DNA from 4 places in the Paenibacillus sp. FSL H8-0283 genome. Region 3 is predicted to be linked to each of the others. Evidence: riboswitches for the same ligand, from Rfam matches in the RefSeq annotation. Region 3 holds a riboswitch; each other region holds the start of a gene.
What was found. Region 3 has a riboswitch for thiamine pyrophosphate ahead of MHI52_RS17885 (thiamine phosphate synthase). Riboswitches for the same ligand answer to the same signal wherever they lie in the genome.
Positions count from the first base shown of each region.

Region 1: linked by a shared signal. The riboswitch ahead of tenA (thiaminase II) and the one ahead of MHI52_RS17885 (thiamine phosphate synthase) in region 3 are both predicted to bind thiamine pyrophosphate.
Region 2: linked by a shared signal. The riboswitch ahead of MHI52_RS02460 (ABC transporter substrate-binding protein) and the one ahead of MHI52_RS17885 (thiamine phosphate synthase) in region 3 are both predicted to bind thiamine pyrophosphate.
Region 4: linked by a shared signal. The riboswitch ahead of MHI52_RS04850 (ECF transporter S component) and the one ahead of MHI52_RS17885 (thiamine phosphate synthase) in region 3 are both predicted to bind thiamine pyrophosphate.

Region 1 covers NZ_CP150295.1:3,646,759-3,654,408, forward strand. The annotation lists gene MHI52_RS16295 (endo-1,4-beta-xylanase) at 1-2,250, shown strand, start outside; TPP riboswitch at 2,457-2,554, shown strand; gene tenA (thiaminase II) at 2,667-3,329, shown strand; gene MHI52_RS16305 (spore coat protein) at 3,541-3,837, opposite strand; gene MHI52_RS16310 (hypothetical protein) at 3,849-4,049, opposite strand; gene MHI52_RS16315 (zinc-dependent alcohol dehydrogenase) at 4,081-5,217, opposite strand; gene MHI52_RS16320 (spore coat protein) at 5,214-5,600, opposite strand; gene MHI52_RS16325 (spore gernimation protein GerQ) at 5,612-5,854, opposite strand; gene MHI52_RS16330 (hypothetical protein) at 6,043-6,327, shown strand; gene MHI52_RS16335 (L-dopachrome tautomerase-related protein) at 6,581-7,650, shown strand, end outside.
Region 2 covers NZ_CP150295.1:507,005-514,654, reverse strand. The annotation lists gene MHI52_RS02490 (MFS transporter) at 1-673, shown strand, start outside; gene MHI52_RS02485 (IS3 family transposase) at 840-1,703, opposite strand; gene MHI52_RS02480 (transposase) at 1,715-2,032, opposite strand; gene MHI52_RS02475 (hypothetical protein) at 2,396-2,905, opposite strand; gene MHI52_RS02470 (VOC family protein) at 3,080-3,466, shown strand; gene MHI52_RS02465 (NAD(P)-dependent oxidoreductase) at 3,484-4,239, shown strand; TPP riboswitch at 4,383-4,495, shown strand; gene MHI52_RS02460 (ABC transporter substrate-binding protein) at 4,803-5,843, shown strand; gene MHI52_RS02455 (thiamine-binding protein) at 6,068-6,358, shown strand; gene MHI52_RS02450 (ABC transporter permease) at 6,358-7,116, shown strand; gene MHI52_RS02445 (ABC transporter ATP-binding protein) at 7,154-7,650, shown strand, end outside.
Region 3 covers NZ_CP150295.1:3,999,505-4,007,154, reverse strand. The annotation lists gene MHI52_RS17900 (hypothetical protein) at 1-503, shown strand, start outside; gene MHI52_RS17895 (hypothetical protein) at 490-1,473, shown strand; gene MHI52_RS17890 (ABC-F family ATP-binding cassette domain-containing protein) at 1,612-3,162, shown strand; TPP riboswitch at 3,238-3,347, shown strand; gene MHI52_RS17885 (thiamine phosphate synthase) at 3,574-4,236, shown strand; gene thiO (glycine oxidase ThiO) at 4,254-5,426, shown strand; gene thiS (sulfur carrier protein ThiS) at 5,423-5,626, shown strand; gene MHI52_RS17870 (thiazole synthase) at 5,629-6,396, shown strand; gene MHI52_RS17865 (ThiF family adenylyltransferase) at 6,393-7,442, shown strand; gene MHI52_RS17860 (winged helix-turn-helix domain-containing protein) at 7,562-7,650, shown strand, end outside.
Region 4 covers NZ_CP150295.1:1,064,645-1,072,294, reverse strand. The annotation lists gene MHI52_RS04865 (PQQ-binding-like beta-propeller repeat protein) at 76-2,379, opposite strand; gene MHI52_RS04860 (energy-coupling factor transporter transmembrane component T family protein) at 2,481-3,275, opposite strand; gene MHI52_RS04855 (ABC transporter ATP-binding protein) at 3,250-4,821, opposite strand; gene MHI52_RS04850 (ECF transporter S component) at 4,822-5,415, opposite strand; TPP riboswitch at 5,644-5,754, opposite strand; gene MHI52_RS04845 (copper amine oxidase N-terminal domain-containing protein) at 5,920-6,873, shown strand; gene MHI52_RS04840 (pectate lyase) at 7,049-7,650, opposite strand, start outside.

The DNA of each region.
Region 1 (7,650 bases), 350 kb from region 3:
GCCAAAACAGAATGGAATACATGGCACAAGATCACCGGAAAATTTCAGTATAGCGATGATCCCACTGAATTGAATTTGTTCATCGAAACACCCTACATCTCTGAAGATAGCGTAGATACGTTATCGTTCTATGTGGATGATGTATCATTTACTCTGGCCGAGCAACTGGAGATTGAAGAAGGTATTCTGTCTCTGAAGGACCTGTATCAAGATGATTTCCCCATTGGTGCAGCGGTGTATCGCTGGCAGTTGGAAGGCGCATACGGACAACTGCTCACAAAGCACTTTAACAGCTTGACCGCAACCTATGAGATGAAACCGAAGTACATGTCTCCTTCCGAAGGTGTTTATGAGTTCGAGGCAGCCGATCAATATGTTCAGTTCGCCGAGGAGCATGGTATGGGCGTACGCGCACATGCGTTGTTGTGGCATATTGATGCAGCAGAGTGGATGTTCAAGGATCCTCAGGGTAACCCTGCGAGTCGAGAATTACTACTTGCCCGGATTCAGGATTACGTTGAAACCGTCATGACCCGATACAAAGGTAAGATCTATGCCTGGGATGTGGTAAACGAGGCGATTGCGGATAGCAATGGTGATGCCAACGGTTTACGTAAAAGTCCCTTTTATGAACTAATTGGTCCGGATTATATTGAGAAAACCTATGAATTCGCTCGTGCAGCCGATCCGAATGCCAAATTATATTACAACGAATACTTCACGGAAATCCCTGAGAAAAGAGAGCATATGTATCAGTTGGTCAAACGACTGAAAGAGAAAGGGCTCATCGATGGTGTGGGTTTGCAATCCCACTATAACCTGGAATCCCCGCCCATCAAGGAAATTGAAAAAACGATCAGCATGTTCGCCGAACTTGGATTGGATATTCAGATCACGGAACTGGATGTGGATAGCGGAATTCCATTTGGTGAAGAGATGTCCGATGAAGTTGCAGTAAAGCAGGCGTATCGATATAAGGAACTGTTGGATTTGTACAAAAAACACAAAGACCACATTTCTTCAGTTACCTTATGGGGACTCCAAGATGAGAAGTCTTACAACAACCAGGCTATGCTGTTTGATTCAGCCCTTAAGGCCAAAAAAGCATACTGGGGACTTGTGGATGAATCCAGCTTGCCTGTGTTGACACAGAGAGCCGTCTCACTTTCGGGTAAACCGGATATCAAAAAACAGTCACAAGATCCGCTCTGGAACAAAGCGGTGTCTACTCCACTGAAGGGTGACTCTGCGGGATCAGCCAGTTTCCGCACCTTATGGGATCATAGTAACCTGTATATCCTCGTGGATGTTCAGGATGCGAAGGCAGATGTGAATGACAAAGTAGATATCTTTGTTGATCTCAATAATGGCAAGACCACTTCATATGAAGTAGATGACCGACATGTAATCATTAAGCGGTCGGGCAAAGCTGAGGGCGTGGAGAAGCGTTCATATCGTGTACGCGAGACCAAAGCCGGATATCAGGTTGAATTGTCCATTCCGTGGGGTGGTATCCAAGTCGGATCAGAATATGAAGCCGGATTGGATATCCGTGTGACTGATGGCGGTTCAAGTGGGACACAACCTTATAATCCACTGTACTGGAATGATCGAACACAATCTCAGGAACAGGATACAAGCAAATACGGCGTGATTCAGCTTGCCCCTATGCCCAAATCTGCACAAGCTGTACAAGGGATTGTTCAGATTGATGGGAAGAAAGACACATCATGGAATAAGGCTGCACCGATTGAAGTAAACCGGTTGAACCAAAGCGAAGGTGCAGAGGCAGTGGCTCGCGCAATGTGGTCAGGTGAATATCTATACCTGCTGATCGACGTCACTGATCCAAACATCATCACAGATAGCATCAACCCATGGGATCAGGATTCGGTTGAGATTTTCCTGGACGAGAATCACCAGCGCACACCGTATTTTCAATATGATGATGCCCAGTTCAGAATCAGTGCAGACAATGTAGGAACCTTTGCAGGGGGTGCCTCACCTGGACGCCTTGTAAGTGCTGTGAAGAAAACAAATAAAGGATATCTCGTAGAAGCCCGAATCCAGTTACATTCACTGACGCCCAAAACAGGAAATGTTCTCGGTTTCGAGCTTCAAATTAACGACAACCAGGGCGGAGGTAAGCAGAGCGTAGCCAAGTGGAATGATACGACCAATGAGAGCTGGAGAAACACTTCCCAGTACGGAATACTCACTTTTGTCGGAAAGAACAAACTCGGACATTAAACCATCGGCAGTAGTTGCAAGAATAGAAAACATCATAACAGTGGCTAAAACTCAACCATTGTTGTGATGGTTTTCATCGTTTACATACGTCACCAAAGGTGATGAGGGGCGATACAATCTGCCTTGACTATATTTAACAGCCCTTGATATACTAAATGGATGTTATTTTTTCTTTTATGGGAATAAGAAAGTAATCAACTACATACAACCGTTTGCGAGGGAGCCTTAACCGGCTGAGAGGGTGTTAAACCGACCTTACCTGACTTGGATAATGCCAACGTAGGGATGCAACGATGAAACACTGTACTTGGGTAGCTCATGCGAACCCCCTTGTTTTAGTGTATTTGTCTGCGAAACATCCTATGGATGTTTCGTTTTTTTGTTTTTAATACGTACATTATGAATTGGAGGAACACATGTTGACTATTTCAGAGAGACTATATCAGGCAGCACAGCCCGTGTGGAAGGAATGTCTCGAGCATCCCTTTGTTAAAGGAATCGGAGATGGTTCCTTACCGGTTGAACAATTTCGTTATTATTTGCTGCAAGACTACTTGTACCTGTTCGATTATGCCCGTGTATTTGCACTAGGTATCGTCAAGTCGCACGACCCCAAATTGATGCAGTTTTTTAGTAAAAACGTAGATAACATCCTGAATGGTGAAATGAAAATTCATCGTTCTTATATGGAGCGATTAGGAATTACAGAGGATCATGTGTTCCAGGTAAAACCTGCACTGAAAAATGCAGCCTATACTAACTATATGCTCTCTATTTCCCATGCGGGTGGCATAGCAGAAGTACTTGTATCCATTCTGGCCTGCTCATGGAGCTATGCGGAGATTGGTCAAGTCCTTGCTCAAAAGCCAGGTGCAGCTGATCATCCTTTTTATGGAGAGTGGATCACAGGATATGCTTCCTCTGAATACAACAGCAACAATCAATCCCTAGTGACGTTAACGGATAAGCTATTAGAAGGCTGTAGCGAGGGAACGTACCAACGGATGGAAGATATTTTCGTGATGTGCAGTCGCTTTGAGCTTGATTTTTGGGAGATGTCATGGAGGTTGGAGCCTTGAGTTCACTAATAGTTAATTCAATTAGCGAGCAGCGTCCATAAACAGTCTCAGGATGAAAAATAAGTAGATTTAAGTAAAGGAACGCTTGTATATGCGTGTTTCGTGACGATGCCAAAAAAAGGGCGGAGTGTATCCGCCTTTTTTATTGTTGAAATTCTTGACACAGGAACATTTTGTTCACTGAAGTCTCTAGCTAAAATCAAAAAGGGTGTCAGGACGGAATGTTCATAGCAGTCTGAATATTTTTCAGATCGAGCTGAATTTGCTCTGCAATATGGTAAGGGTGGTATAAGCCATGCTGCACCATGTAATTTGATATCTTTTCATGAGAGTCTATGGCTTCATCGAGCTGTTTCATCAAAATTTGTTTGATTTCGGGGGTGGCACATTCGGTCACAGCCATGGCGTAGTTTCTGACACCGCTCTTGGCGTTCATCAAAAAATCCATTGCGATCACGTCATCGGTCAGCGTATTAAGACCAGTCATGTGTTCTAATATTGGGTTCATTTTTTTATCTCCTATACAGTCGCTTTAGACAGCACTCCACCGAGCTCCTGAAGCTGCTGTTGTGATAATGTCGCATCTTGTTGCAAAATTTGCTTGAGCTCCGGGTCGGTTACCAGAGCTTGCATGGTCTTGGATTTTGTCATGCAAACCGTCTTGAACGCAGCTATTTCATGCACCTCGAGCATCTCATGCAAAGCGTATGTGGAATCCATTCAGATTGTCCTCCCATGTATCAATTCATATTTAAGGCTTTAAGATGACTTTAATGCAATCGTCCGTTTTTGTATCGAACACTTCATAGCCCCGCTTGGCCTCGCTGAGCGGAATGACGTGCGTAACAATGTCCCCAGGGTCCACTTTGCCAGACGTAACCAACTCGTACATGTATGGCATGTAGTGAATGACCGGAGCTTGTCCGGAACGGATATTCACGTTTCGCTGCATGATGTCACCGAGCGGGAATCCGTTATAACGTCCGCCGTATACACCAGTGACTTGAATGGTGCCACCTTTGCGGACAGCCTGAGATGCAATGATAAATGCACTCATGGTGCCGCCTTGCAGTTTCATACCGCTGGCTAGAAATTCAAGATCGCTCATCTTGCCGTCCATTCCTACCGCATCAATCACGACATCGGCGCCGCCTTTGGTCATTTCCTTGAGAGTGTTCCCAATATTCTTATCCTGTTCGAAGTTTACGATTTCCACATTGTTTGTTCGCTTTGCATGCTTTAAGCGGTAATCGACATAGTCGACGGCTATGACCCGCTTAGCTCCTTTCAGCCAGCAGAACTTCTGGGCCAGGAGTCCGACCGGACCGCAGCCGAGCACGATGACTGTATCACCATTCTTAACGCCGGCGTTATCTACGCTCCAGAATGCCGTCGTCATGGCATCGGCGATCAAGCTTAGCTTTTCGTCCGGTTGTTCGCAGTTTTCAGGGATCTTAAAGTGGGTAAAATTGGCAAATGGGACCCGTAAATATTCGGCTTGCCCGCCGGGATATCCGCCGGTCGTTCCGGAGTAGCCGAAATATGCGCCCATATCCCCGTGTTCGTTTGAATTGTCACATTGGCTTTCCAGCTGATTTTTGCAAAAAAAGCATTCTCCGCATGCGATGTTAAACGGAATGATCACACGGTCACCTTTTTTTACCTTGGTCACGCCAGGACCTACTTCTTCTACGATCCCCATCGGCTCATGCCCGATGACATAGTTTTCCTGAAGGTTAGGGATCATCCCGTGAATAAGATGAAGGTCAGAACCGCAAATGGCGGTACTGGTGATCTTTACGATCATATCGTCCGGTTTCACAATCTTCGCATCCGGCACCTCTTTGACCACGACATTTTTAACCCCTTGATACGTTACCGCCTTCATGCTTTATGTCCTCCAATATGTTCATCTGGGGTCCGATCAAACATCCCTTTACGTGACGTATCACCCGGGAACAGATTCATCTGCCCGATCATCACCGTATTTTTCGCCGAAAGCTGATCGAGTTGGTACTGTTCGTTCAACTCATAAGGATGAAACCATTTTTTGCGCATCATGAGCTCCGAGATTTCTTGGTGCATTGCAATCCCCTGCTTAAGATGAGTATGCAGCAGGGCTCTTACATCCGGTGAAGCCGTTTCCGTCAGGGCGATGGACAAATTACGTACACCCTCCTTGGCACGAAGAAGGAAGTCCATGGCAAAAGTCATATCTGCCATTTCCGGCATATTCAATGAATTAATCGGATCTAAATAATCGGTATTCATCTGAGTTCCCCTTAATGTGTTATAGGTGTCGGATTATTTGGAACGGGTGCTTGGAAAGGAGCTCTTGCGTAGATTGCTTGCAGCTCAGCGATCTGTTGTATGGATTGAGTTACGTCTTTCTGCATTAAGGCTTTTAGCTCTTGGTCAAAGACCAGGCCTTGCATAAGTTTCGACTTAGCGATGCAGAGCGTTTTGAAGTTTAACGCTTCATGCAGTTCCATCGATTCGTGCGGCGCTAGCGTTGGATTAGCCATTCAGAAATGATCCCCTCCTTTTTCATCAAGATTAGATTTTCCAATGCATCGGATCTTATACTAATATGGATCACCGGAGAGGTAAGATCCGAATATTCCCATACAGTCGCAGGGATATAAACAAAATCTCAATCCCATACTTATTTCTGTTTAAATGAATGATCTTACTCATGGAAGGAGGAGTCACGGTGCCCAATAAAAACAAAATTGATCTAGCAACCGAAAACGCAAGAAAACCAGCAGAAGATGCACTTAACTCGAGTGGTAGTAATACGCTGGAGCAGCATGCATCTAACGCGGTTTCTGAGGTGCAGACGGCTTTAAATCAGGCAATAAGCTCGTTAAGTGAATCTAATGTGGCAACAAATTCACAAGCGTTGGAGATTGCCAGGCAGCAATTGACCCGAGCAGAGGAATTTTTAGATCAAGCGATAACTTCAGCCAATGCATTAGGTTTACCGGACCAACAATAAAACCTTTTTGGTACTGATAAGCTTGGCAAAGTTTTGCGTTGACGATCGGAGGAAGCATTTTTCCTAGAGCACATATAGTTAACGTCAACATGCTTCGGCTTACGCCGAAGTTTTTTTGTATTTTTAAATGTATCGGACAATTTCAAAATCGAGGTAAAAAAAGAATGATTAAGGGCCAGGCATTAGAAAAAGTCTTGAACATAATTATAGGTAATATCTATTCAACTATGTTGAGGAGGACATCATACAGCCTATGTTACCTATGGAAGAATATTTTGGTAAGTTAGAACTCGTTCATTCCTTTTACGGGGCTATGCCTACAGGCGTTAGTGTATCCGAGACCGGGCGTACCTTTATTTGCTTTCCAAAATGGGGAGATGACGTTAGATTTACGGTAGCGGAAATTGTTGATGGTCAGATGCAACCTTATCCTAATGAAGAAACGAATTTGATCAACCCATTGAATATCGTTATGTCCTTCATCAGTGTCCAAAGTGTTGTTGCAGATGGAAGGGGAACCCTGTGGGTACTTGACACGGCTGCACCAAACTTTTCAGAGCCTATTAAAGGCGGCGCAAAATTAGTCGCGGTAGATTTAGAAACAAATACAATTAGAAAAGTATATACATTTGCAGATGATGTAGTCTTGCCGACAACGTATCTAAATGATGTCCGATTTGACTTTCGTGTAGGAAAAGCAGGTTTCGCATATATAACGGATTCTTCTTCCAATGGTCCAGGCGCTATTATCGTCGTAAATTTAGAAAACGGAAATGCGTATAGACGGTTGCATGGAGCAAGCTCGACCTCACCCGATCCATATTTTGTGCCAAAAGTGGAAGGTAAAATTTTGATGAATCGAAACGCGGATGGTTCGACATCTCCGTTTCGATTGGCCTCTGATGGTATAGCCATTTCCCCTGATGGAAAAATGTTATTCTATTGTCCATTAACCAGTCGCCAGCTATACTCGATCTCAACAGAATCGTTAAGAGACAGAACGATACCGGATTTTAAGTTAAGTGATCTTGTGCAGTATTGGGGAGAGAAGGGCGCATCTGATGGGATGATCACGGACGCTAAAGGAAACGTTTATGCTGGAGATTATGAAAACGATAGTATTCGAAAGATATTGCCGAATGGAATCATGGAAACCATCGCCCATGATCCCCGAATTTTATGGCCAGATACGTTTTCTATTGGTCCGGATCAATACTTATATGTGATTGTGAACCAATTACATAGGCAGGCGAGATTTCATTATGGAAGAGACCTGCGACAAAAACCGTACATTTTACTACGTTTGAAAATTGATGAATTACC
Region 2 (7,650 bases), 3.5 Mb from region 3:
GAGTTCAAATCATGCTTCCGTAAATACGCACTCTGGTGGGACATCGGGTGAGATGCATCCCGCATCTGCAAGTACATCCAGTCCAACCTATCAAAGCCGTAACAGGACTCTTCTGGTATTATTCGTCCTGTTCTTCTTCCTATATGTTGGCACAGAGATGAGTCTTGCGAACTTCATGCCGGCGATTCTGATTGAGAAAATGAACATGAAGGAAGCCGGAGCAGCCCTTAGTGTCACCTGTTTCTGGATTGCCATGTCCGTGGGACGGCTCTTCGCCGGGTATATCGCAGAGAAATTCCAATACCGCGTATATGTCCTGTACAGTTGTCTTGCATCTGTTCTCTTGTTAATGGTATTTCCATTTACAAACCAAATCTGGTCTGCATTTCTCATCATCTTACTGCTTGGACTTGCGATGTCAGGGATATTCTCCATTGCCCTTGTCTTCGCCAGTAAACTGCTGCCCGGAACAGAGGAATCCACACCCAGCATTTTAATTGCCTCAGGTGGGGTTGGCGGTGCCATTCTGCCTTTGACTACGGGATGGAGTCTTGATCATCTGGCCGTTAATCAGTCTGCATGGATGCTTGCGATCTTTGCAGTTGGCCTGCTTGTCATTAGCGTAATCACGTATCAATGGCAGAACAAACATGTGGTGGATCCAGCGACTTAACAGTTATGTTTCGATGCAGTCCTGAGAATTAGAATCAGAAATAGAATACCTATTATAGAGATTGAGATGTCCACCGCCATGACCTGACGGTGGACATTTTGTTGTAGCGTTATTCTGTGCTAACGAACCTAGCACAGGCTATGGACCTATGTCAAAAAAGTAGACACTACGCTGCGGATTTGTCCGTAAAATTCATCGCAAAACGAGCAGGGGAAAGATACCCTAGTGCGCCATGCATTCGCTTGCGGTTGTAATAGAACTCAATGTACTGGTAGATGGCAGTATAAGCCTCTTCCGGCGTCTTAAAACGAGGGTTGCAGTAAATGAGTTCCTTCTTTAAAATACTGTGCCATGACTCAATACAGGCGTTATCATAACAGTTTCCTCGGCGGCTCATGCTTGATTCCATTCCGTATGATTTTAGTTGCTCCACGTATTCTTTTGACGTGTATTGAGAGCCGCGATCTGAGTGATGGAGTAATCCCCGAGCGGGGCGTTTGGCCTTATAAGCTTCCTCCAGTGCACCCATCACCAAACTGGTTTCCATATGGTTATATAGACGCCAGCCTACAATTTCACGTGTGCACAAATCCAGAACGCTGGCGAGATATAGACGACCTCCTCGGCAAGGAATGTAGGTGATGTCGGTAACCCATACCTTATTCGGTTTGGACGTTTTAAATTGCTGATTCAGCGTATTTGGCGCAAGGGGATGGTCGTGTTTGGAATCCGTCGTCTGAACGCGATATTTGGGCATGACCACAGAACGTAGATTCATTTGACGCATGTATATACTGACGGTACGTGAAGAGATTCGCAGCCCTTCTAAATGGAGCAGATACGTAATTTTAGGGCTTCCACACCGCATCTGGTGGTCGTAAAAATGATAGCGAATACGCTTCATGACCTCGTCTTTACGGTTCTGCCGCATGCTGGTTCGGTCCATTCGCCATTTGTAATATCCGCTCCGTGATACTTGAAAGGTTCTGCACATCTTCTCCAAAGAAAACTCGGAGCGATGATCTTCCACAAACTGAAATCTTAGCTCTTTGGTTTGCTGAAGATGTGCACTGCTTTTTTTACAATCGCCAGTTCTTCTTGTGTATCCGCAAGCGTGTGATCTTTCTCTTGAAGCAACCGGCGCATCTCTTGAAGCTCTGCTTCCAGTTCCTTCACTCGATCTACGCTGGCAACAGGCTCATGTTTTAGTTCGCGGTACTTACTCATCCATTGGTGCAACGTACTTTTTGGAATGTTGAGTTCTTCTGCCAAATCTCCAAGTGTCTTCGTCTGCTCTTGAATGAATTTGACCGTTTGTTTTTTGAATTCTTCGTTATATCGTTGCCGCTGTTCTCCCATGTGGACACCTCCGTTAGTCTTATTATCCTTCCGTCCGTTAACGGGTGTCCACTTTTTATTCTAGCTCCACTATCCCCCTCCATTTCCGCATGTTTGAAATCTAACGAATCCTAGAGACGTTATTATAGATAATTAGCTTCAATTAAATGTCTCGTTGGAGGTTTTTTGCATAATAACACCGCTGAGATTCGTTAGGTTTTCATTCCCTTAGAAACTGGCCTAATAAGGTGTCCTCGATTCGTTAGCGCTGTAATATGGCGGCAGTGCCCTATCTTTGCCTCTCTCATCACCTTTCATTAAAGGTGAGAATAATATCTATTCATTTGCACAAGATTGCCCAGGAAATACTTAGGGCCAGCCGAATCACACACTTTTGTTAACGACAGGCATTACGGGCCCGTTATCCTTGATGAATTTACCGAATACATATCGTACGATTGGCCCCAAAATAATCAACTGATATGGAAGCGCCAGGCTGAAGTTACGAGCGATTGTATGAAGGTACGTACGGAGTACGGATGCCCCACTTAATTGATCCGCGAGATATGCCGAGATCATTCCATACATGGACATGATCAGAACCATGCCAATCACCATGAAAAATGAAATGACGAGCACACCTAAAATCTTATTGGACTTGTCGAAGGGCAAGGAGAATGCAATCTTTCTCGCCACAGGTCCAACAATGAAAGACTCCACCAGAAACGCGATGACAAAACATAATATGAATTGAAGCAGTATCTCAAGCGGGGACATCTTGCCGAGTAACCCACTGTGCCATAGATTGAAGAACATCATGACCAAGACCATTCCTGTACACATCATTAATCCCAAAATAATCTGTTCCTTCTTGCTTGTTGGCAATTCTCTCATCCTCTCTGTTTACCTTCGTAATTATAGAGATGAGGAAACCCTTCACATAAGTGAACATTTTGTGAACAATTATGATTTTTCCAACTTAAAATTGGATTTGACAACCATGTAGTACAGCTCTATGCTATCCCTTAAAATGGTAGAAACATTCACTACATAAGGAGGTTTTTGATTGTGAGTTTTCAAAAGCGCATTGACCACGTCGGCATTGCCGTTCGTGATCTGGAGACCACGCTGCGTTTCTACACGGAGATCGTTGGTCTTGAATTGAAAGACCGGGTGACCCATACCAACGGTATCATTCAGCTCGCCTTCCTTGGCTTCAATGGAAGTAATGAGACTGAGATTGAGTTAATTCAAGGATACAGCGACAAGCTGCCTTCTGAAGGTACGGTGCACCATTTTGCGATCCACGTGGATGATCTTGATTCTGAGTACAAACGCATTCAATCCACCGAAGCCGAATTTATCGACGGAGAGATTATCACACTGCCTAACGGTTACCGCTATTTCTTCATCTATGGACCTGAAAAGGAATGGATTGAGTTCTTCCAGCGCTAAGAATTGGAGCTGATTTCATGAACATTTTAATTACTGGCGCAGCCGGAAAAATTGGACGTGACTTGTCCCAACACTTGTCAGAAGCATTTCGCCTGCGACTAACGGATTTAAATATCGACAGACTGCATACGTATCAAGGGACCAGCCATGAGATCATGACACTGGATGTGACAGACCCCGAAGCCTGTCAGCGTGCTTGCGAAGGCATGGATGTGGTTGTACATCTGGCTGGAGATCCTTCCCCGAATGCCGGATTTTATGAATCGTTGTTGGACATCAATATCAAAGGCACATTTAATGTATTCCGTGCAGCTAAAGACCAAAGTGTACGAAGAGTCATTCTTGCAAGCAGTGCACAGACGATTGAGGGGTATCCCATTGATGCTCAAGTCTATCCGGACATGCCCACACGCCCACGGAATTTGTACGGGGTTAGCAAATGTTTTGGAGAATCGCTCGCTTCCTATTTTGCGTATACCGAAGGTTTACAAAGTGTAGCAATACGTATAGGTGCATATGATGATTTTCAACCGGACGGACCCGTGCTGGAGGCAAGGGATATGAGCGCGTATATTAGTCCGGCTGACTTGTGTGATTTGATGTTCAAAGCAATTACAACTACCGATCTGGAACCCTTCACCATACTGCATGGGATCTCGAATAATCGGTTTAAACGATTAAATCTGGAAACCACTCAGAAACAGGTAGGTTATGACCCAAAATCCGATGCTTTTGCACTCAGTCAGATTGCCTTATATGATTCCCCACGATAATTATTGAAAATAACACATCCAAACAGGCTGTTATACATATGTATAACGGCCTGTTTATAACTTATACGTGTCCCTATCCAGTTCATGACTGGACAGGTCCTACCCTCTGGCCTATAATTACACCTAGTAATGCCCGTAACTTCATAGTTTCCCAGGGGAGTCGGAATTGGCCGGCTGAGAGTGTATCCCACCAAGATACTAACCCTTAGACCTGATCTGGATCATGCCAGCGTAGGAATCGGAGTATATCGAAATGGCACAGCCCTATGGCTGAACGCCACCTCTCTAACGCCTGCACGCGTCCCGGAATACGGGGCGCTTTTTTTGTTACTATCAGAAAGTATAAGTTTTGAAGCATCACCTTCCTGATATTGCAAGAAGAACTGCCGCTAAGCGCAGTCTGGCTTCCTTGAATGACATCGATGGACGTTTTACTTGTTCAAAAATAACGTCATCCGGATCTCAACTGGTATAAATCTGTCGATTTATGCAAGATGATTGGATATGAAGCCAAGGAGTACCCCGTGCCAACCGGCCGGACATACCGAAGGAGAGAACCACAGATGAAATGGCGTAAAACGATGGGATTGTTGCTCTTATGCGTGCTTATGGTGACTGTAGCCGCATGTGGTGGCAAAGAAGCTGCCCCAGCTGGGCAGAACGGCAACACAAATACGGAAAGCAGCAACGAAGGTGACACTGCCGCCCTGAAAGATATTAAAGTGGTGCTCGACTGGACACCAAATACGAATCATACAGGCCTGTATGCAGCTGTAGATCAAGGTTTTTATAAAGCCGAAGGCTTGAACGTGGAGATTGTACAACCAGGTGCCGGTGGCGCAGATACAATGGTTGCCTCAAATGAAGTGCCTTTTGGCGTAAGTTATCAGGAGAGTGTAACTCAAGCCCGCACACAGGGTGTTCCACTCGTCTCCATCGCAGCAGTTATTCAGCATAATACATCCGGGTTCGCTGCTCCGGCAGATCGGAATATCAAGTCACCGAAAGATTTTGAAGGTAAAACCTATGGCGGTTGGGGTTCCCCAGTCGAAGAAGCCGTGATGCAATCCATTATGGAAGGCGACGGAGCCGATGTATCCAAAGTGAAAAACATTAATATGGGTGACGCCGACTTTTTCACCGCAGTAAAACGGGACATTGATTTTGCGTGGATTTTCTACGCCTGGACAGGTATTGAAGCCGAACTGCGCGGGGAGCCCATCGACATGTTATATGTGAAGGATTATTCAGATGCATTGGATTACTACACACCTGTCCTTGTAACAAACGAGCAAACGATCCAAAACGACCCTGAGTTGGTGAAAGCATTCCTGAAAGCCACCTCCGAAGGGTATCAATACGCAATTGATCATCCCGAAGACGCAGCCAACATTCTGATCAAGGCCGTACCGGATCTGGATAAGGAATTGGTACTGGCAAGCCAGAAATGGCTTAGTCCAAAGTACACAGATGACGCCCCGCGCTGGGGTGAGCAAAAACAGGAAGTGTGGCAGAACTACACCGACTGGATGTTTAGCAAAAAACTGCTGGATGAACAGATCGATGTGAGCAAGGCATATACGAACGAGTTCTTACCCCAATAAAATTTCTCATATAAAACGAACTTAAATTTTACACGAGGACGGAGAGGACAGAAATAACGTAAAAAAGCGAAGCGGTCGCCTTTATCACCGGATTTTCCCTTTAGAGAAAGGGAATCAAAAAAATCTGGGGATAACAGCGATTGGAAGGTTATTCTGTCATCGAAGTGGCAAGTGTAACAGTCATTAGTTCATTTTATATATCACGAAAGGAGCCGTGATCTCTCATGGCAAGCACACTACTTAGCATTCAAGTTATTCCCAAAACGCCAAATGGCGAGAACTCTTATCCTTACGTTGATCGCGCCATTGAAGTTATTCAGCAATCTGGCCTGAAATATCAGGTGAACGCGCTCGACACCACAATGGAGGGGGAACTGGAGGAACTGTTGGAAGTTGTACGTAAAATGCACGAGGTACTTGTGGAGGCTGGCAGCCCAAGCATCATCTCCCAGATCAAAATCGCCCATAGCCCTACTGGCTTCAGCATGGATACCCTGACGGAGAAGTATCGCTAATGCCTGCCTATTTCAAAAGTGTATGGCCGCCCATTGTGGCGGTTATTCTCTTTATAGCGATATGGCAGGGAGCCGTCTCCCTCTTCCATATTGAGAAATGGATGCTGCCTGCACCGTCCGACATCGCCCGCGAAGCCGCAACCCAGGCCGAACGACTTGGCATGCATGCTTCCGCAACCATTCAGTTAACGCTGATTGGATTCGCCGCTGGAACAGCGGTTGGATTACTGATTGCGATGGTGCTGCATTTAGTCCCTTTTCTCAAGTCAGCCCTGTATCCTTTACTTATTCTTAGTCAAAATATCCCAACCATCGCGCTCGCGCCGCTCCTGTTAATCTGGTTTGGATTCGGGCTGTTGCCCAAGCTGATTACGATCATCCTGGTCTGCTTCTTCCCCGTTGCAGTGGCGGCCATGGACGGCTTGACCCGTACAGATGCAGCGATGATGAACTATATGCGCATGGCTGGTGCGAAACGTCATCAGATCTTCTGGAAGCTGGAGCTTCCCCATGCGCTGCCATCCGTGTTCTCCGGTGTCAAAATCGCCGCTACCTATAGCGTGATGGGCGCCATCATCGCCGAATGGATTGGTGCAGACAAGGGTATTGGTTATTATATGATGTTGCAAAAGTCGGCTTATCGTACGGATCGCCTATTCGTAGCGATCATGATTATTGTCGCGCTCAGCTTGCTGCTCTTCCTGTTCATTGCCCTGCTGGAGAAGCTGCTCGTGCGCTGGCGGCCACAGAAGCGGTAGTAAAGAAGTAATCTGTATATTAGGAAGTGATGACCATATGAATCTGCAACAGGATGAACAAGTCCAGCCTGGACGAGGAGCAAGTGTAATGGAGCCAACGCACGGTGAAAAGTTAAACTCGGCTACGCCTAATCGACCTGCCAATACGACTCCAGCTCCGGTTCCACCTGCACTGGACGTTGTTAATGTTCATGCATCATTCCGTGAACGGCGGAGCAGGTTACCGGTTCTGAACGGCCTGTCCCTGACTGTGGAGCAAGGCGAGTTTGTCGCTATCGTTGGACCATCCGGCTGTGGCAAAAGCACCCTGTTCCACATCATCGGCGGTCTGCTGAAGCCACAGGAAGGCCAAGTGCTTATGAACGGTCATGATGTGACAGGCCAACGTGGCAAGATCAGTTATATGCCACAACAGCCCGCTCTTTTCCCATGGCGTACCATTGAAGATAATGTACTACTTGCTGGTGAAGTAGCTTCAAGCGCTCCTCCTCGGGCTGAAGCACTTGCGGAAGCTCGTAAGTGGTTAAGCAGCGT
Region 3 (7,650 bases):
TGCTCTATGTGTACCCAGCTGCTGAAACAGCCGATCGGCAGGATGATATAGCACGTATGACGGCTGTTCAAAATGTAACACGTTTTGTCGATGCTGTCCGAACGAAAGGATATATTTCACCTCGAATGTTGGCTGAGTTGGAGGAGCAACTGGCCCAGACGGGCAATGTGTATGAGGTGTCGATGGAACATTTACATAAGAAATATGTACCTCACTATACAGACCCGATGGACAATAACAGTTTTAACGGGACCTATGAGGTAGTACAGGATGGATATTATGCAGCTCAGATTCGAGAAAGACTATTCCCATCCTCAGGTGTGATACCGGTTGATGATCCTGGCCGAAGATATACGTTGACGACAGGGGATTTTTTCACCGTGACGCTCCAAAATACAAATCGTACACCTTCCATGCTCATTCGTGAATGGTTGAGTGGTACGGCTCAGGCTTCAGCAGTATTTGTAACATACGGAGGTATGGTCCTCAATGAAGATTACTGAGCTATCCATTGTATTCGTGCTGATCTTCTTCCCGCTCTTCTGGATCATCTCACTCCATACCCAAGATGCCGAAGAGGCTCAATATCTTGGTCATCGATACAGATCTGCACTTCAAACTGCAGTCATGGATGCAGGTGCAGTGATGCATCAGAATGAGAAACAAAATGATGAAGCAGGTTATGATTCAACCAAATTTGTTAAAGCCGATAAGGAGCTTGCCTTGTTGACATTTACGCAGACGATGGCTTTGAATATGGGGATTCAGGATGATCCCGCAGCTATTCGAAACATGTTTAATTACATTCCTGCCGTACTTATTCTGGATTATGACGGCTATTATATGTTGTCCACAGAAACAGAGTTGACAGGTAACCTTGAAGATTCTTTCAGGCGAGTATGGAGCCCCAAGAAACCTTATACATATTCAGATTCTAATGGTAACAGTATTAACTTTACACTGGACGACTACGTATATGCCTACGACGCAAGTGCAGGGAAATGGATTGAGGGATTTCAAAAAGAACTGGCTTCAACCACACAGATCCCTTTACTTCAGAATACCAGCGTATTTGAGCAAGTTAGACAAAGCCGGATTGTGACTACTGTGCAGGATAATCTGGCTGATGTGATTAACCGCCATAATGAGTTTGCCAGAAAGAACGGTATTTCCTATACGTTTACGATGCCCCTGATTGCGCAGGAAGATTGGTACAACTCCATAAATGATACAGGGATTATGGCCTTTATCCAAGGTATAGGTGTGGGTGACCAGAAGATCAACAATTATGCGATCGGTGGAGGCAGACTTGTGAAGAAAACGGCCATCGTAGGTGGGGTAGATCCTTTAACGGGTATCAAGTACTACTATCCCTCCACATGTGGTAATGGTTACCGTGCTGAAGAGGTGTTTACAGACGCAAAACAAGCAGCTGCACAAGGCTATTTCGAATATAAATGCTCTAATCGTTAGGGTAGCCTGTATGACAAAATCATGTAAGAGGTTCCTGAACTGTTTACATTACTTTCAGAAAAGACGGGACCTGTGCTAGAATAGGGTTTCGGAACAATAACAAAAGTAATGTCTAATAGATAGGAGCAACCTCATCTTATGAGTTTATTGTCAGTAGAGAACGTAAGTCACAATTTTGGAGATCGCACGTTATTTAAAAATGTATCGTTTCGTTTACTTGCCGGAGAGCGCGTAGGACTTGTTGGTGCCAATGGTGTGGGTAAATCCACATTAATGAACATCCTTACCGGTAAATTGCTTAAAGATAGTGGAAAAGTGGAATGGACACCCAAGGTCCGTTATGGATATCTGGATCAGCACACAAAGCTTACCCCAGGCAAAACTATTCGTGACGTTCTTAAGGATGCATTCCTTCCGTTGCTTGAATTAGAAAAAGAAATGATGAATATTACGGACCAGATGGCAGATGCAGATCCAGATAAGCTGGAACAGTTGCTGGAAGAGATGGGCGATATTCAGGAACAACTGGAACAGGGCGACTTCTATCTGATTGACGTAAAAGTGGAAGAGATGGCCAATGGTCTTGGTTTGTCTGCAATTGGTCTTGATCGAGATGTCGCAGCTCTAAGTGGTGGACAACGTACCAAGGTGCTTCTTGCTAAGCTTCTGCTCGAGAAACCTACAGCTCTTTTGCTGGATGAGCCGACCAACTATCTGGATGTAGAACACATTGAATGGTTGTCACGTTACCTGAAGGACTACCCGCACGCGTTTCTGTTAATCTCCCATGACACGGAATTCATGAATGAAGTCGTAAATGTCATTTATCATTTGGAATTTGCCAAATTAACGCGATATGCAGCGAACTATAACAAGTTCCTTGAGATGGCTGATATGAATAAAGCCCAGCATATTGATGCGTACGAGAAACAGCAAGAGTACATCAAGAAACAGGAAGATTTCATTCAGCGTAACAAGGCACGTGCTTCAACTTCTGGTCGAGCGAAGAGCCGCGAGAAGCAGCTGGATAAGATTGATCGAATTGATCGTCCAGATGAAGCGGCCAAACCAACGTTCAAATTCAAGGATGCCCGTGCGAGCAGCAAAACGGTCTTTGAGGGTATTGATTTTGAAATTGGATATACGTATCCTTTGCTACCTAAAATGACAATGACTATTGAACGTGGTGAGAAAATTGCCATCGTAGGCTGTAATGGTGTGGGTAAATCGACACTGCTGAAGACGATCTTGGGAAGAATATCTCCACTCAGTGGAAAGACTTTCTTGGGAGATTATCTCGAAACGGCCTATTTTGAGCAGGAAGTTCGAGCTGGGAATATCACGCCGATTGAGGATGTCTGGAATGAGTTTTCACATTTGACCCAGAATGAAGTCAGGGGTCATCTCGCTCGCTGCGGGTTGAAAAATGAGCACATTACCCGTCCGCTTAACATGCTGAGTGGTGGAGAGCAAGCCAAGGTTCGTTTATGCAAACTCTTGATGCGTGAAAGCAACTGGATTCTATTCGATGAGCCGACGAACCATTTGGATGTCACAGCTAAAGCTGAGTTACAGCGTGCCTTGCAAGAATTCAAGGGAACGGTGTTGCTGGTATCTCATGAACCTGATTTCTACGAGGGTTGGGTTACCAAAACATGGAATGTTGAAGAATGGTCTGAGAAAAACTAGACAATTCAAGCAACGCTTAATAGAAATGAACGGTGACAAAAAAATCCTTCTATGGTAACATAGGCTACAACTTCATATGAACACTAGGGGGGCCGCACGATGTGGCTGAGATGGAAGAATGCGATTCCGGACCCTTTGCACCTGATCTGGATCATACCAGCGTAGGGAAGTGGCGAGCGCGTTTCAGTGAATGACGTGAGCAAACGGCAATTCGAAAGAATTCAACCGTCTTGCTTAGTAAATTGAAACATGCAGTTGCGTGTATAACGTTATGGCTATAAGGTCTATAGCTTTATTGCACGAAATGAACTGTATGTATCAGTCAGTCATCTGGTCCTATAATTAATACGCAGCCACTCCCCTACGGGAGTGGCTTTTTTGTGTTTTCATAGCATTCACGCATGGAAGGAGATGAAAAGTACGGTAATTTCTCATGAACGTGTACACGGATCATTTGAACTGCATGTTGTATCTACGGGTGTAGGGAATCAAGCATCTTTTGTAAAAGCTGCAAAGGACGTTTGGCCATGGGTGGACTACATCCATATACGAGAGAAACAACTCTCGTGGCAACAAAAGATCGGTTGGGCTGAAAGTCTGCGTGGTGTTGGCGTTCCGTCTTGTCGCATCGTTATCAATGGTTCAGAACTGCCACCACAGAATGACATCTATGGCGGTGTACATTGGGGGCAAGAGGCTATACGTAACTACAACCCTGCTGTTATAAGCAATGTCCAGCGAATTCGTCTGGGTGTATCTGTTCATTCAATCGATGAGGCAAAAATCGCTGAAGAACGGGGAGCCGATTACCTTTTCTTCGGGCATGTCTACTCAACCAACAGTAAGCCTGATCTTGAACCAAGAGGATTATATGCTCTGGCTGAAGTGTGCTCTGGTGTCTCCATTCCTGTCATGGCGATTGGGGGCATCGAACCGGGAAACATTCACGCTATTCGCTCTGCAGGCGCACAGGGAGTCGCTGTGATTTCGAATGTATGGGCGAGCGATTCCCCGGATCGGGCCGCTGAATCATTAAGGCAGGCTATCGTTGCTACAGAAAGTTTGAGCCGCTGAATCAAGGAGATGAGAGGATGAAAAAGATCATTACTGATAGACCGGATAAGATTTATGCAGAAACGATTATTGTAGGCGGAGGCGTTGTTGGATGTGCCATTGCGTATGAGCTTGCTTCCCGTGGACAGGATGTGCTGTTACTGGAGCGTTCGGCGATTGCAGGAGGGACTTCTTGCGCAGCGGCTGGGATGCTGGCAGCAGACAGTGAGGATTTTGCTCATCCTTTGATGGCTAAGCTTGCCAGGCAGAGCAGGCAGTTACTTATCGAGCAACAGGTGCTAATGGCTACACTCAGTGAGGTAGAGACTGGTCTGCAACGCCAGGGATTCCTAACTCCTTTTCGTTCATACAGTGAATTAAGTAGTTATAAGGACAATCGGAAGTCTGCGTTGTCTGCTTCTGCTGATGAGGTGTGGTGGGACCGTTCCGTTGTGCAACAGGAGGCATCATGGCTTAACAGAGATACGTATGGAGCCTACTACAGACCTTACGAGAGTGAGATTCTTCCAGTCCATCTAACGAAGGCATATGCTGAATCCGCTCAAGCATTGGGAGCACGGGTTATGGAGGACATACAGGATATACGTGTGCAAGCAAACGAACACGGCGTGCAGGGGATCACCACATCGATCGGTGAGATGAAATGCAAACATGTCATTATAGCGGCTGGATTACAGAGTGAAGAGTTGATGAGACATGTGAATCTGAGCTTGCCTGTGTGGTCGGTAAAAGGTGAAATAGCCGCCGTTCAGTTCTCAGATGAACATGCAGGGTACAGACCTGATAGAACGGTGTATGCAGAGGATATCTATATTGTTCCCAAAGCCAATGGAGAGGTTTGGCTTGGGGCAACCAGTCTGCCAGGCAGAACGGATTTGAACGTTTCTGTACAGGGTGTTCAGAAGCTGCTAACAGCGGCTACCCACTGGGTGCCTGGGATGAAGGAAGCACAATTTATACGAGCGTGGGCAGGCGTAAGACCGGCAACTCCTGATGGACTGCCTTATATAGGTGCTTGCAAGAGTATACCCGGGTTGTTTGCCGCCTTTGGACATTACCGCAACGGTATCTTGCTTAGTGCGATAACAGGTAGGCTTATCGCTGAGTTGCTCGCTGGCAAAAGCTCAGAAGAACTCGGAATTGAGGCGCTGAGCCCTGAGCGATTGAACAGAAAGGGAGTGGTGCAGTGAATATCATCGTTAATGGTCAACGGATGGAGATTGAAGACAGATTGAATCGTGTGGATAAATTACTCCAATCTTTTGATTTGCAAGTCAAGACTGTAGTTGTAGAGCTGAACAAGCATATTTTAACCCGTGAGTATCATGAAACGACGGCATTAAGAGAAGGCGATCGAATCGAGATTGTACATTTTGTAGGAGGCGGTTGATGATGTTGAACATTGGTAAATATACGTTTGAGTCCAGATTGTTGCTTGGAACAGGCAAGTTTTCGGATCTGGAAGTGCAAAGTCAGGCTGTGGAAGCATCTGAAACGGAAGTTTTGACCTTTGCTGTTCGTCGTCTGAATCTGGAAGAGCGTAACCAGAAGCATTTCCTGGATACGTTGGATCTGGATAAATACACACTTCTTCCGAATACGGCAGGGGCTTCCACTGCGGAAGAGGCGGTGCGGATTGCCGAGCTTGCGCGGGCTTCAGGACTTTGTGATATGATAAAAGTCGAAGTCATCGGAGATGGAATGACGTTACTCCCAGATCCGATTGAAACGTACAAGGCTTGCGAAATTTTGCTGGAAAAGGGCTTCACGGTATTGCCTTATATTTCGGATGATGTCATTCTGGCCAAAAGGCTACAATTACTTGGCGTACATGCTGTAATGCCTGGCGCTTCTCCCATCGGAGCTGGTAGAGGTATCATCAATCCATATAACCTTGAGATCATCATTGAGCAGGCCGTTGTACCTGTAATTGTTGATGCAGGATTACGCTCCCCAAAAGATGCTGCTTATGCGATGGAACTTGGGGCCGATGGCGTATTGTTAAATACAGCCGTATCCGGATCAGGGGATCCAGTGAGCATGGCTAAAGCGATGCGATTGGGGGTAGAAGCGGGTAGATTGGCATATGAGGCAGGCATGATTCCCGTAAAGCGTTATGCAGCAGCCAGTAGTCCGGTGGAAGGAATGGTTCATACATGACAGATCAATTAACATCTTCCGAGCAGGCCGATCGTTATTCCAGACAGGAACGGTACGCGCCACTTGGTAAGGAAGGCCAGGCCAGATTAAAGGGCAGCAGAGTTTTAATTGTAGGCGCTGGCGCACTTGGAACAGGAATTGCAGAAACGTTAGTTCGTTCAGGAGTCGGACACTTAACGATTGTGGATCGTGATTATGTGGAGTGGAGTAACCTGCAGCGGCAGCAATTATATGTAGAACAGGACGCGCTTGAGCGGATACCGAAGGCAATGGCGGCGGAAAAACGTTTATCTGCCATTAATTCCACGGTTCATGTGGAAGGGAAAGTGTTGGACGTCAGAGTAGATGAGTTGGAAGAACTCGTTCAGCATACAGACTTGATCATGGATGCAACGGATAATTTTGATACCCGACTACTCATTAACGATATGGCACAGAAGCACGGTATTCCCTGGATTTATGGTGGATGCGTAGGTAGTTATGGTATTACCTATACGTTTATGCCCGGAGATACGCCATGTTTAAATTGTTTGCTGGGTGAAGTCCCTCTGGGTGGAGATACCTGTGATACGTCTGGCATCATACCTCAAGCGGTACAGATGGTAACAGCGAATCAGACCGCAGAGGCGATGAAGTTACTTAGTGGCAATGCAAATGCATTGAGACGTAAGTTATTGTCATTTGACGTGTGGAGGAACGAATACATATCCATCAATGTGGATGGTGCGAAAAAGAAAGACTGTCCTTCCTGCGGTACTTCGGCAACGTATCCATATCTTTCTGCGTCCAATCTGGAGAAAACCGATGTGTTGTGTGGCAGGGACACCGTTCAGATCCGACCTGCACGGCGCATGAATCTGGATCTTCAACAAACAGCGGAACGTCTGGATAGACTTCAAGAAGGAAAAGTGGAATCCAATCCGTTTCTGGTTTCTTTTACAACAGGAGTCCATAGAATGGTTATTTTCCAAGATGGACGTGTCCTCGTACACGGAACAAAAGACACAGCTGAAGCACGTACGCTCGTCCATCGCTACTTTGGTTAAAGCAAGAAAGAAGCAAAGTCTGTTCCCTTGAGGGAATGGACTTTTTCATTTTACGGCATGCTATCTGTACCAACCATTGCTGCGAGCGGTGGGGATAGAGACAGGCCGGGTGAAAAAGAGTGAAAACAGCCATTTTGCTGATTGGAGCAGGAGAGCAGGTCAGCCTTATTCAGGATGTTTTATGTAGCGAAGGGTATGAAGTGCAACG
Region 4 (7,650 bases), 2.9 Mb from region 3:
CCGCACAGCCGATAACCGGAGCGCGAGCAAGCCTGTTCATTTATAATAAATCAACATCCCTTACGAGACAAGCTTTTAAGGTGAGATTGCCTCCTGCAGGCGGCTGGCTTCATGTACACGAAAACGTCCGTTGGACGAACCCACATACACTTCATTACCGATCCGGTTAATCATTCCATTCTTCGCATCCCGGTCCCGGTGCTCCGGGTTTCCCATCACAACGTCATGTACACGACCTAACAGTGCTCCATTCTTTTTGTTCATTACGAGAAGATTTTCGTCCATGGGCAACAGCAACTGATCATCAATGACCAGATAACTTCCCTGATTCGTCGGATGCCTTAGTGTTGCAATCGTATCTTTGGCATTCCAACGCGTCTCCCCCGTTTTATAATCCACAGCCGCTGGATAACCGTTCTTAATCACATACAACTGATCCTCTTCCACCAGTCCTCGTTCAATCTTGCCCTTGATCGTCCAGCGTGTTTTGCCTGTCTTGGCATCATACAGGGTGGTTGTAAAATCTTCATATTCGCCGTAATGATCGCCGTTTTTGTTCTCACGGATCAACAACATGCCATCATCCAGCTCCTCAAATCTCTGTCCTACCAGAACAGGGAATTGGGCAAGCTTTTTCCCCGTGTTCAGATCAAGCAGAAGCCACTGATTATCTAACGATAGCCATCTTTCAGCATTCGTGGTTGCAAAGGGATCCATACGTTCGATTCCATCAAAATATGGATCATTCACAAATTGTTCTATGGTAGATCGTTTAGCTTTCAAGCTCCATACGGTTCGGCCCGATTGCGGATCGGCTGCAACTAGCTTATTCTTTTCCCAATACAACACATAGGGGTCATCTGCACTCTTGTTCAATAATTCATAACCCTTAGCCAGTTTTCGCGTCCACAATGTTTTTCCGTTTGCACTGTCCAGAACCGTTAACCAACTGTTGCTTGAGCTCTCAACAACCGGGTTATCTACAACCACAACGTTCTTCGCAGCGGTGATGCCATTTAGTTTAAAATTTTGCTTAGGAGTGTACGTCCACATGACCTTTCCGTTCTTCAAGTTCAGATGACGAATACGATCCACGTATTTTTTCTTATCAGGGTCATAATCGGTGTAGATTGTAACGTATTTGCGCTCTGCATCCACCACTGCCTGCTGTCTTCCAAAACCCCCGTTGATCTCCCATAATTGCTGGCCGGAATGTCGGTCAAGGGCATATATAGAACCTTCGTAGTAACCCCCGCTGAATCCACCGTCATCCCCTTTCATCAGGAGCACATCATCCGTGGCTGCTTGTAAAAAAGTGTAGTTAATATCCCCCTGGTTGGTCCATACCGGTTTCCAAGGGATTGTCGTTGGCAGTGTTGTGCCATAGATTTTTGTTGTGAACCCATATTCATCCGCCCGACTGATGTTCCAATCGGAAACAACAGCATTTCGATTATCCTGTGCTAAATTCCAGCGTGTTCTGGCCAGTCTGCCATTCTTGTTTAATGTGACCAGAAATTGCGCATCTTCCCGCTCATATCTCCAGGTCTGTCCAATACTCATTGAATAACCCGTGAAATTTAGATTGCTTGAACTCTCTTTCCAATCCGGCTCGCCTAACCACCCAGCCACTTGTTTGGAGGTGGTTGCCTTGTTCAGCTTCATATCTGTCAGATGGCGTATAACCGAAGTTGGCAGCGATGCCTCCTGATTGAACCAGCCATCAGCCACATTCATCCGCTGTTCTATAGCCTGTGCCTTGATCCAGAAGAGTCCTGGCCGATACGTGGAGGATTCTTTATTCCAGACTCGTGGAGCAATGGATACCCCATACCAGCCTTTCCACTTTGCAACAATAACAGCCTTATCTGTTAGCGCTTTCTCAAAAGACCAAGTTGTAGAACTATCCGGAGCCAGATACAGCTTGCTGCCTGATTGGAGTGTGAAGCTTTGGGGAGCTGTTTCCGTCATGCTTCTGCTCTCCTTCAGGGCATACCAACTTGGCAGCCAAAAGTCTCCATGCTCGGTTGACTTAAGCTGCACCCACTCACCTCGAACCGAGGCCAACGTATACTTTTCGTTTTTTGTTGTATAGTATTCAATCCCCAGCTTGTCAGCAGCCACACTGCCGTCCCTTCTGTTTTTGAACAGAGGGATGTCATTAATAAGCGTAACGGTGTCTCCTTGTTTGTAAGCTAACTTTGCAGTTAAGACTTGGGAACTTTCCCCCAATGCTTGTGGCGTTGTAGCCAAAGCTTGTCCTTCAAGGGCGACCATTTTGGAATCCAGCAGCATCCAGCCCGTCAACAGCACAGCTGATAATCCAGTCATGGTAATCCATTTGTACCCCGTTCTCTGCCAGTCAGGACCCGTCTTCACTCTCGTTCATCCCCATTCATTAGAAGTTATTTCCAATAGAGACGCAGTAAAAAGGAAAAGGTTACCGTTTACCTCAATATATTTCTATCTATCTGCCCGTATTACCTTACATCCACCATCGTAGCATGATAAGGAAAGGTAACCCCGATGTAATAAGCAGCCGTTAAGGTGAGCATATAATAAAATACAAACCACAGATCAGCTCGCGAATAGCCAATCTGAATGTAATACGTGCGGCTCGCGCCATCTGTGAACCCTTTCGCTTCCATTGCTACCGCCATTCGCTGTGCACGGCGAATGCTCTGTGCCAGCAGCGGAATAGCGTAACGCTTGAGTGTACCATACACATTCCAGCGAGAGCCGAGTTGCTGTGTTCCACGAATACGAATCGCATAACGGAGCGTCTGGAATTCATCCAGCAAAATGGGGATCATGCGCATCGCGGCCAAAAAGCTATAGGCATATTTTGCGGGAAGCCGCCACTGCTGCATCAGGGAATAAAACAGTCTCACAGGCTTGGTCGTAAGACCAAAAAGTAACCCAGCCGCGGCCATAGTCAGCGAGCGAAAACCCAAGTGCAGACCGCGATAGAAACTCTCTTCGGTTATGTGGATCAGTCCCCACTTATACCATGTGGTCTCGCCCTTACCAAACATCATCATGCCTGTAGACGTGGAGATAAACACCAGAATGAATGGTGATGCGTACAGCATCAATCTGTACCACGGATGACCTGCCCAGCACAGTAACAGCATCATCGCCAACGCAACGTTGGCCATTACATTCAGATTGTGAATGAGGATAACGATGACAAACATCATCGTCAGAATGATCATCTTTAATCCCGGATTGACGTTATGAAGCCAGGTTTCACGGTGAGGAAACGACAGTTGCATCAGATAACCTCCCCTCATCTACCGTCCAGATTCGGGTGCAATATCTTTTTACAATTTCACGATCATGGGTAACCATGACAATAGCTGTTCCCTCTCTCCGCAATTGCTCCAGCTGTGCTAAAATGGCAAACGTATTGCGGGCATCCTGTCCAAAAGTAGGTTCATCCAACAGCAGTATTCGCTGCTCTCTCACCAGTGCAGAGGCAACGCTCAAGCGTCGTTTCTGCCCCATCGATAATTGGTAGGGATGGCGCTCGGAGAGGTCTATTAGCCCAAATTGATTCAACATATGATCAGTCCTGACAAGTCTTTCTTCCGTTGTCAGCCTGCCCCCCAGCAATGAGAATTCCACTTCTTCCGCGACCGTGTTGGTCACAAATTGAAACTCCGGGTTCTGAAATACAAACGCAATTCGATCTGCAAGCTGCTCCGTTTTGCCAGAAGGCTGACCTTCCACCTCATAATGACCTGTTGTTTTCAGGATATTCATCAGAGATAACAACAATGAACTCTTGCCAGCTCCATTAGCTCCGACAATACCAATCCAGTCTCCATGCCATACCTTGGCCTGCTCCACCTGAATGAAAGGTGTTTTCCCACGCCATCCAGTGAACTGCTGCAAGTCCAGTGCAGGCAGATAGGCGGGAGATACAGGCGAAAAGGATGAGTCGTGAGATATGGGGGATATACCCGGTGTATCGGATAAGCCAGACGATTGCTGTGCTTCCAAACTTGAGATGCCGTGGTCCACACACACTTGAAGCTCTCCAGAAGTACTTCCCTCTTCTTCCTTAGCTGCCCGCTCTTGCTCCTCCCATATGCCTGGATACCAGATCCCATAAGCCTTCAGCTTGCCCCGTTCATCCGTAAATACCTGCTGTGCTGGCCCATCCGCCACAATCTTTCCTTCAGGTGATAACACAATGATGCGATCGACCATATCTACAATCTTGTTTATTTTGTGTTCAACGATGATGATCGTTTTGTCACTGGCGATTCGTTTGACGGTATCCCACACCTGGGAAGTCCCCTCATCATCCAGCAGTGCAGTGGGTTCATCCAAAAACAATACCTCCGGGTCCATGGCAAGCATCGAAGCAATCGCAAGACGCTGCTTCATCCCCTGAGACATGGACTGGATCAATACACGATTCTGTTCAAAGGATAACCCCACTTGTTTCAGATAATATTCAATCAGAGCAGGCATCTCTTCACGCGGAATATTTCGGTTTTCCAGAACAAATGCGATCTCTTCATCTGTAAATGACATACAGAACTGGGTATCCGGATCTTGAAAGACCACTCCTGCTTTGGCGGGAATCTGAATATCATCACATTTCATCGGAATCTCAACCGAACGTGGTATCAGACCGCTCAGAATTTGCAATAACGTTGATTTACCGGAGCCACTTGGGCCAAGCAACAGCACTTTCTCTCCTTGACGCACAGAAAGAGACAAGCCTTGAAATACCAAGGCTTTCTCTCCCGGGAACTTGCATCTTAGATTTGTCACACTTACCGCTTGCGAATTCTCTTCCCCGTTCATCTAATCCAGTGCCTCATAATCTTGTTTGGATACCGGTCTGAGTGAACGCGTTACACCGGTTAGTTCCAATGCTTTGGCAAGATAATAAGCAAACACTCCAGCAATCAGAATACTTCCAATGAAGCGGAATCCGATAAATAGCGTATAATTCCACGCCGAGAGTGAATCAATATACCCGTACTGGTAATCCAGCAAAAGCGAAGCCGCTGCGGCTCCTATGGCTGCAAGACAGGTGACAAACAGATTGGTTTTACGATACAAAAATGCGGCGAAGAATATCTCGGCTCCCAATCCTTGCAACAGACCGTATACAAGTGTGGACATGCCCCATTCACTACCCAGAAAAGCACTTACCGTTGAAGCCGCAACTTCGGCAAGAATAGCCACACCTGGTTTACGAATGATAACAAAAGCAAACGTGCCCGCCATAAACCACATGCCGTAGATCATCTGCTCCGCATGAACACCAAATGGTTTCATCAAGTCATATGTAGGTCCCCATATCTTGTAAATTACCCCAAACACTACTGCGATCACGATGGTTACCAGAATATCCGTTAGTTTCAATCGCTTGTTGCCTGCTGTTGTTGCCATGTTCTCTACGTCCTTCCTTTATTCCCTGTGGGGGTTATCATAATAACGAAAAAGCCTCCCCGGTTCCGGGCAGGCCTTACGTACAGTGTACAATCCTCACAATGATGTAATGGATGGATGTCGAAAATACGGAATATCAACCAGCACCCCTCCGTCATGGCAGATACACCACCACAGTTCAAAGAGGTCTGTTGTTCATCCACGTTCATTCCCACAATTCACCCTTACATATCGCAAATCCATGTTCTCTACGCTGGCATTACCCAGATCAGATGTACGGTCAGCGGCACAAGGCCACTCTCTCAGCCCAACTTCATTGAGCTCCCGGTTCACTTATTTCATTGCTTCTAATGTACATCAGATGGGTATTTGTGGCAATCCCTAGAAAAATCATCATGCTTCATTTGGGGTAATAGGGGAAATAATCTGATGGTTCACTTTCCATAATATGAAACATTTAGGTTATGTGGTCCGTCTTAAACATTAGAAGGGAGATTGATAGTGATGAAAGATTACAATTCTATTTGGCAGCTTAAAACATGGAAAATGGTCCTTGCCGCTTCGATACTCACCGCAGGCACGGCACCTGCCTTACTCTCATCCACTGTGGCGGAAGCCGCAGCAACTAAACCTAAACCGACAGCTTATATTAACAATGTTCAAGCTCAATATGATGTTGTCATACGGCAGGGTATTACGTACGTGGCATTGACGGAGCTTCAATTCCTCGGCAACTATACGTTTGGTTACAATAACAAAACAAAAGAGATCAGCATTAGCACAGGCAGCGATAAGTATGTCCTTACACCTAACAGCAAAACAATGAAGAAAAACGGTCAGAATGCGACATTATCCTCAGCGCCGATTCTGGTGAATGGTAAAGCGATGCTTCCGCTCCGTGCCATCGGTGAAGCTTTTGGTGCCAAGGTGCAGTGGAACCAGAAGGCCAAGGAAGCCTATATTTACACTACCGATGCTACGATTGTAAAAGAATATAACAGTTCCGATCTGACTGTGACGCGTGAAGCCGCACTGCATCTGCCACGCTTCTCTGAACTGGGACAAGCACGTCTGGACATTCGCAATCCTTTGGGTCCGGTGGATTCATCCATTGAATACATCTTTGAGCAAGGTAAAAAAGATCGTTTTTTCGTTGTTGAGGATAACGATCTGATCAGTTATTATATCCTTAAAAATGGAAGTGCACTGTTACAATGGCAGGCTAACATCAGCAAAAATGCCGGAACCATCGGTGACCTGTTCTTTATTAAAAACAAAGCCGTTGCTGAAGCAGGGACTCGTCCTTCCGTAACAGGTCAAACACTCGTATCATTCAAGTACTCTCGCATGCTTGAAGAAACCTCTTACGAGATCATGAACAAATTGGGCTCTATTGATACCGGTTCTGTTGTCCCCGAGAAAGGCAAAGTCATCGTTGAAGTTCCGGGAGAGAAATAGTCTGAGCATCCTCTATAAGACATTGCTCAGCAGAAATTATCACATCTGCATTACAAAGAGCGCCCTCAAAGTCATTGTGGCAATGACCTTGGGACGCTCTTTTTGGCGTTATATTTTAACTTCAAATCACAAGTGGAGCTTAACTTTTACCAACTCCAGCGATTCAATCTCCTGTTTAATATTGCGTATTGCCGGATTGACTGGTCTTACCTGAAGCAAATCCCTTGAATAGGGTTGGCACTTTGGAATAACGGGTATTCGTAATTTTCCCTTGTGATGTGCTGCTGTCTGTACGCATAATCGAATCTTTCACATTGGAAATGTTGGAGTTATCCAGCGTCATGTTAACTGCAAAGGAAGTTCCACCATTTTGGCGAACCAGTTTGCCAATATCATCTGCACGGAAATTTTTGATGTTAATTGTTCCAGCTGCATTCATCTGGAACACTTTATCATAAGCCTTATACGCTGCCCCACCGGTAATGTTAACCGTTCCGGCAGACTTCAATGTCAGTGCATCCTCGCCCACGTCCTGCCAGACCACATTCGATATATTACAGTTGCCATAACAGTGAACACCATCAGCAGCTGGTGATCCAATGTTTACGTTTTTGAGCGTGGCCCCTGCCTCCAGACGGAAGACTGGCTTCTGATTTTCTGCTTGAGATCCGTCGCCCAGTGTGGAAGGATTGGCTACAAATGTTTTACCTTGGCCGTCATAGGTCGTGCCCTTTGGAACCACAATGGTTGAATTTACAACCGTAGGCGCAGCCGCAG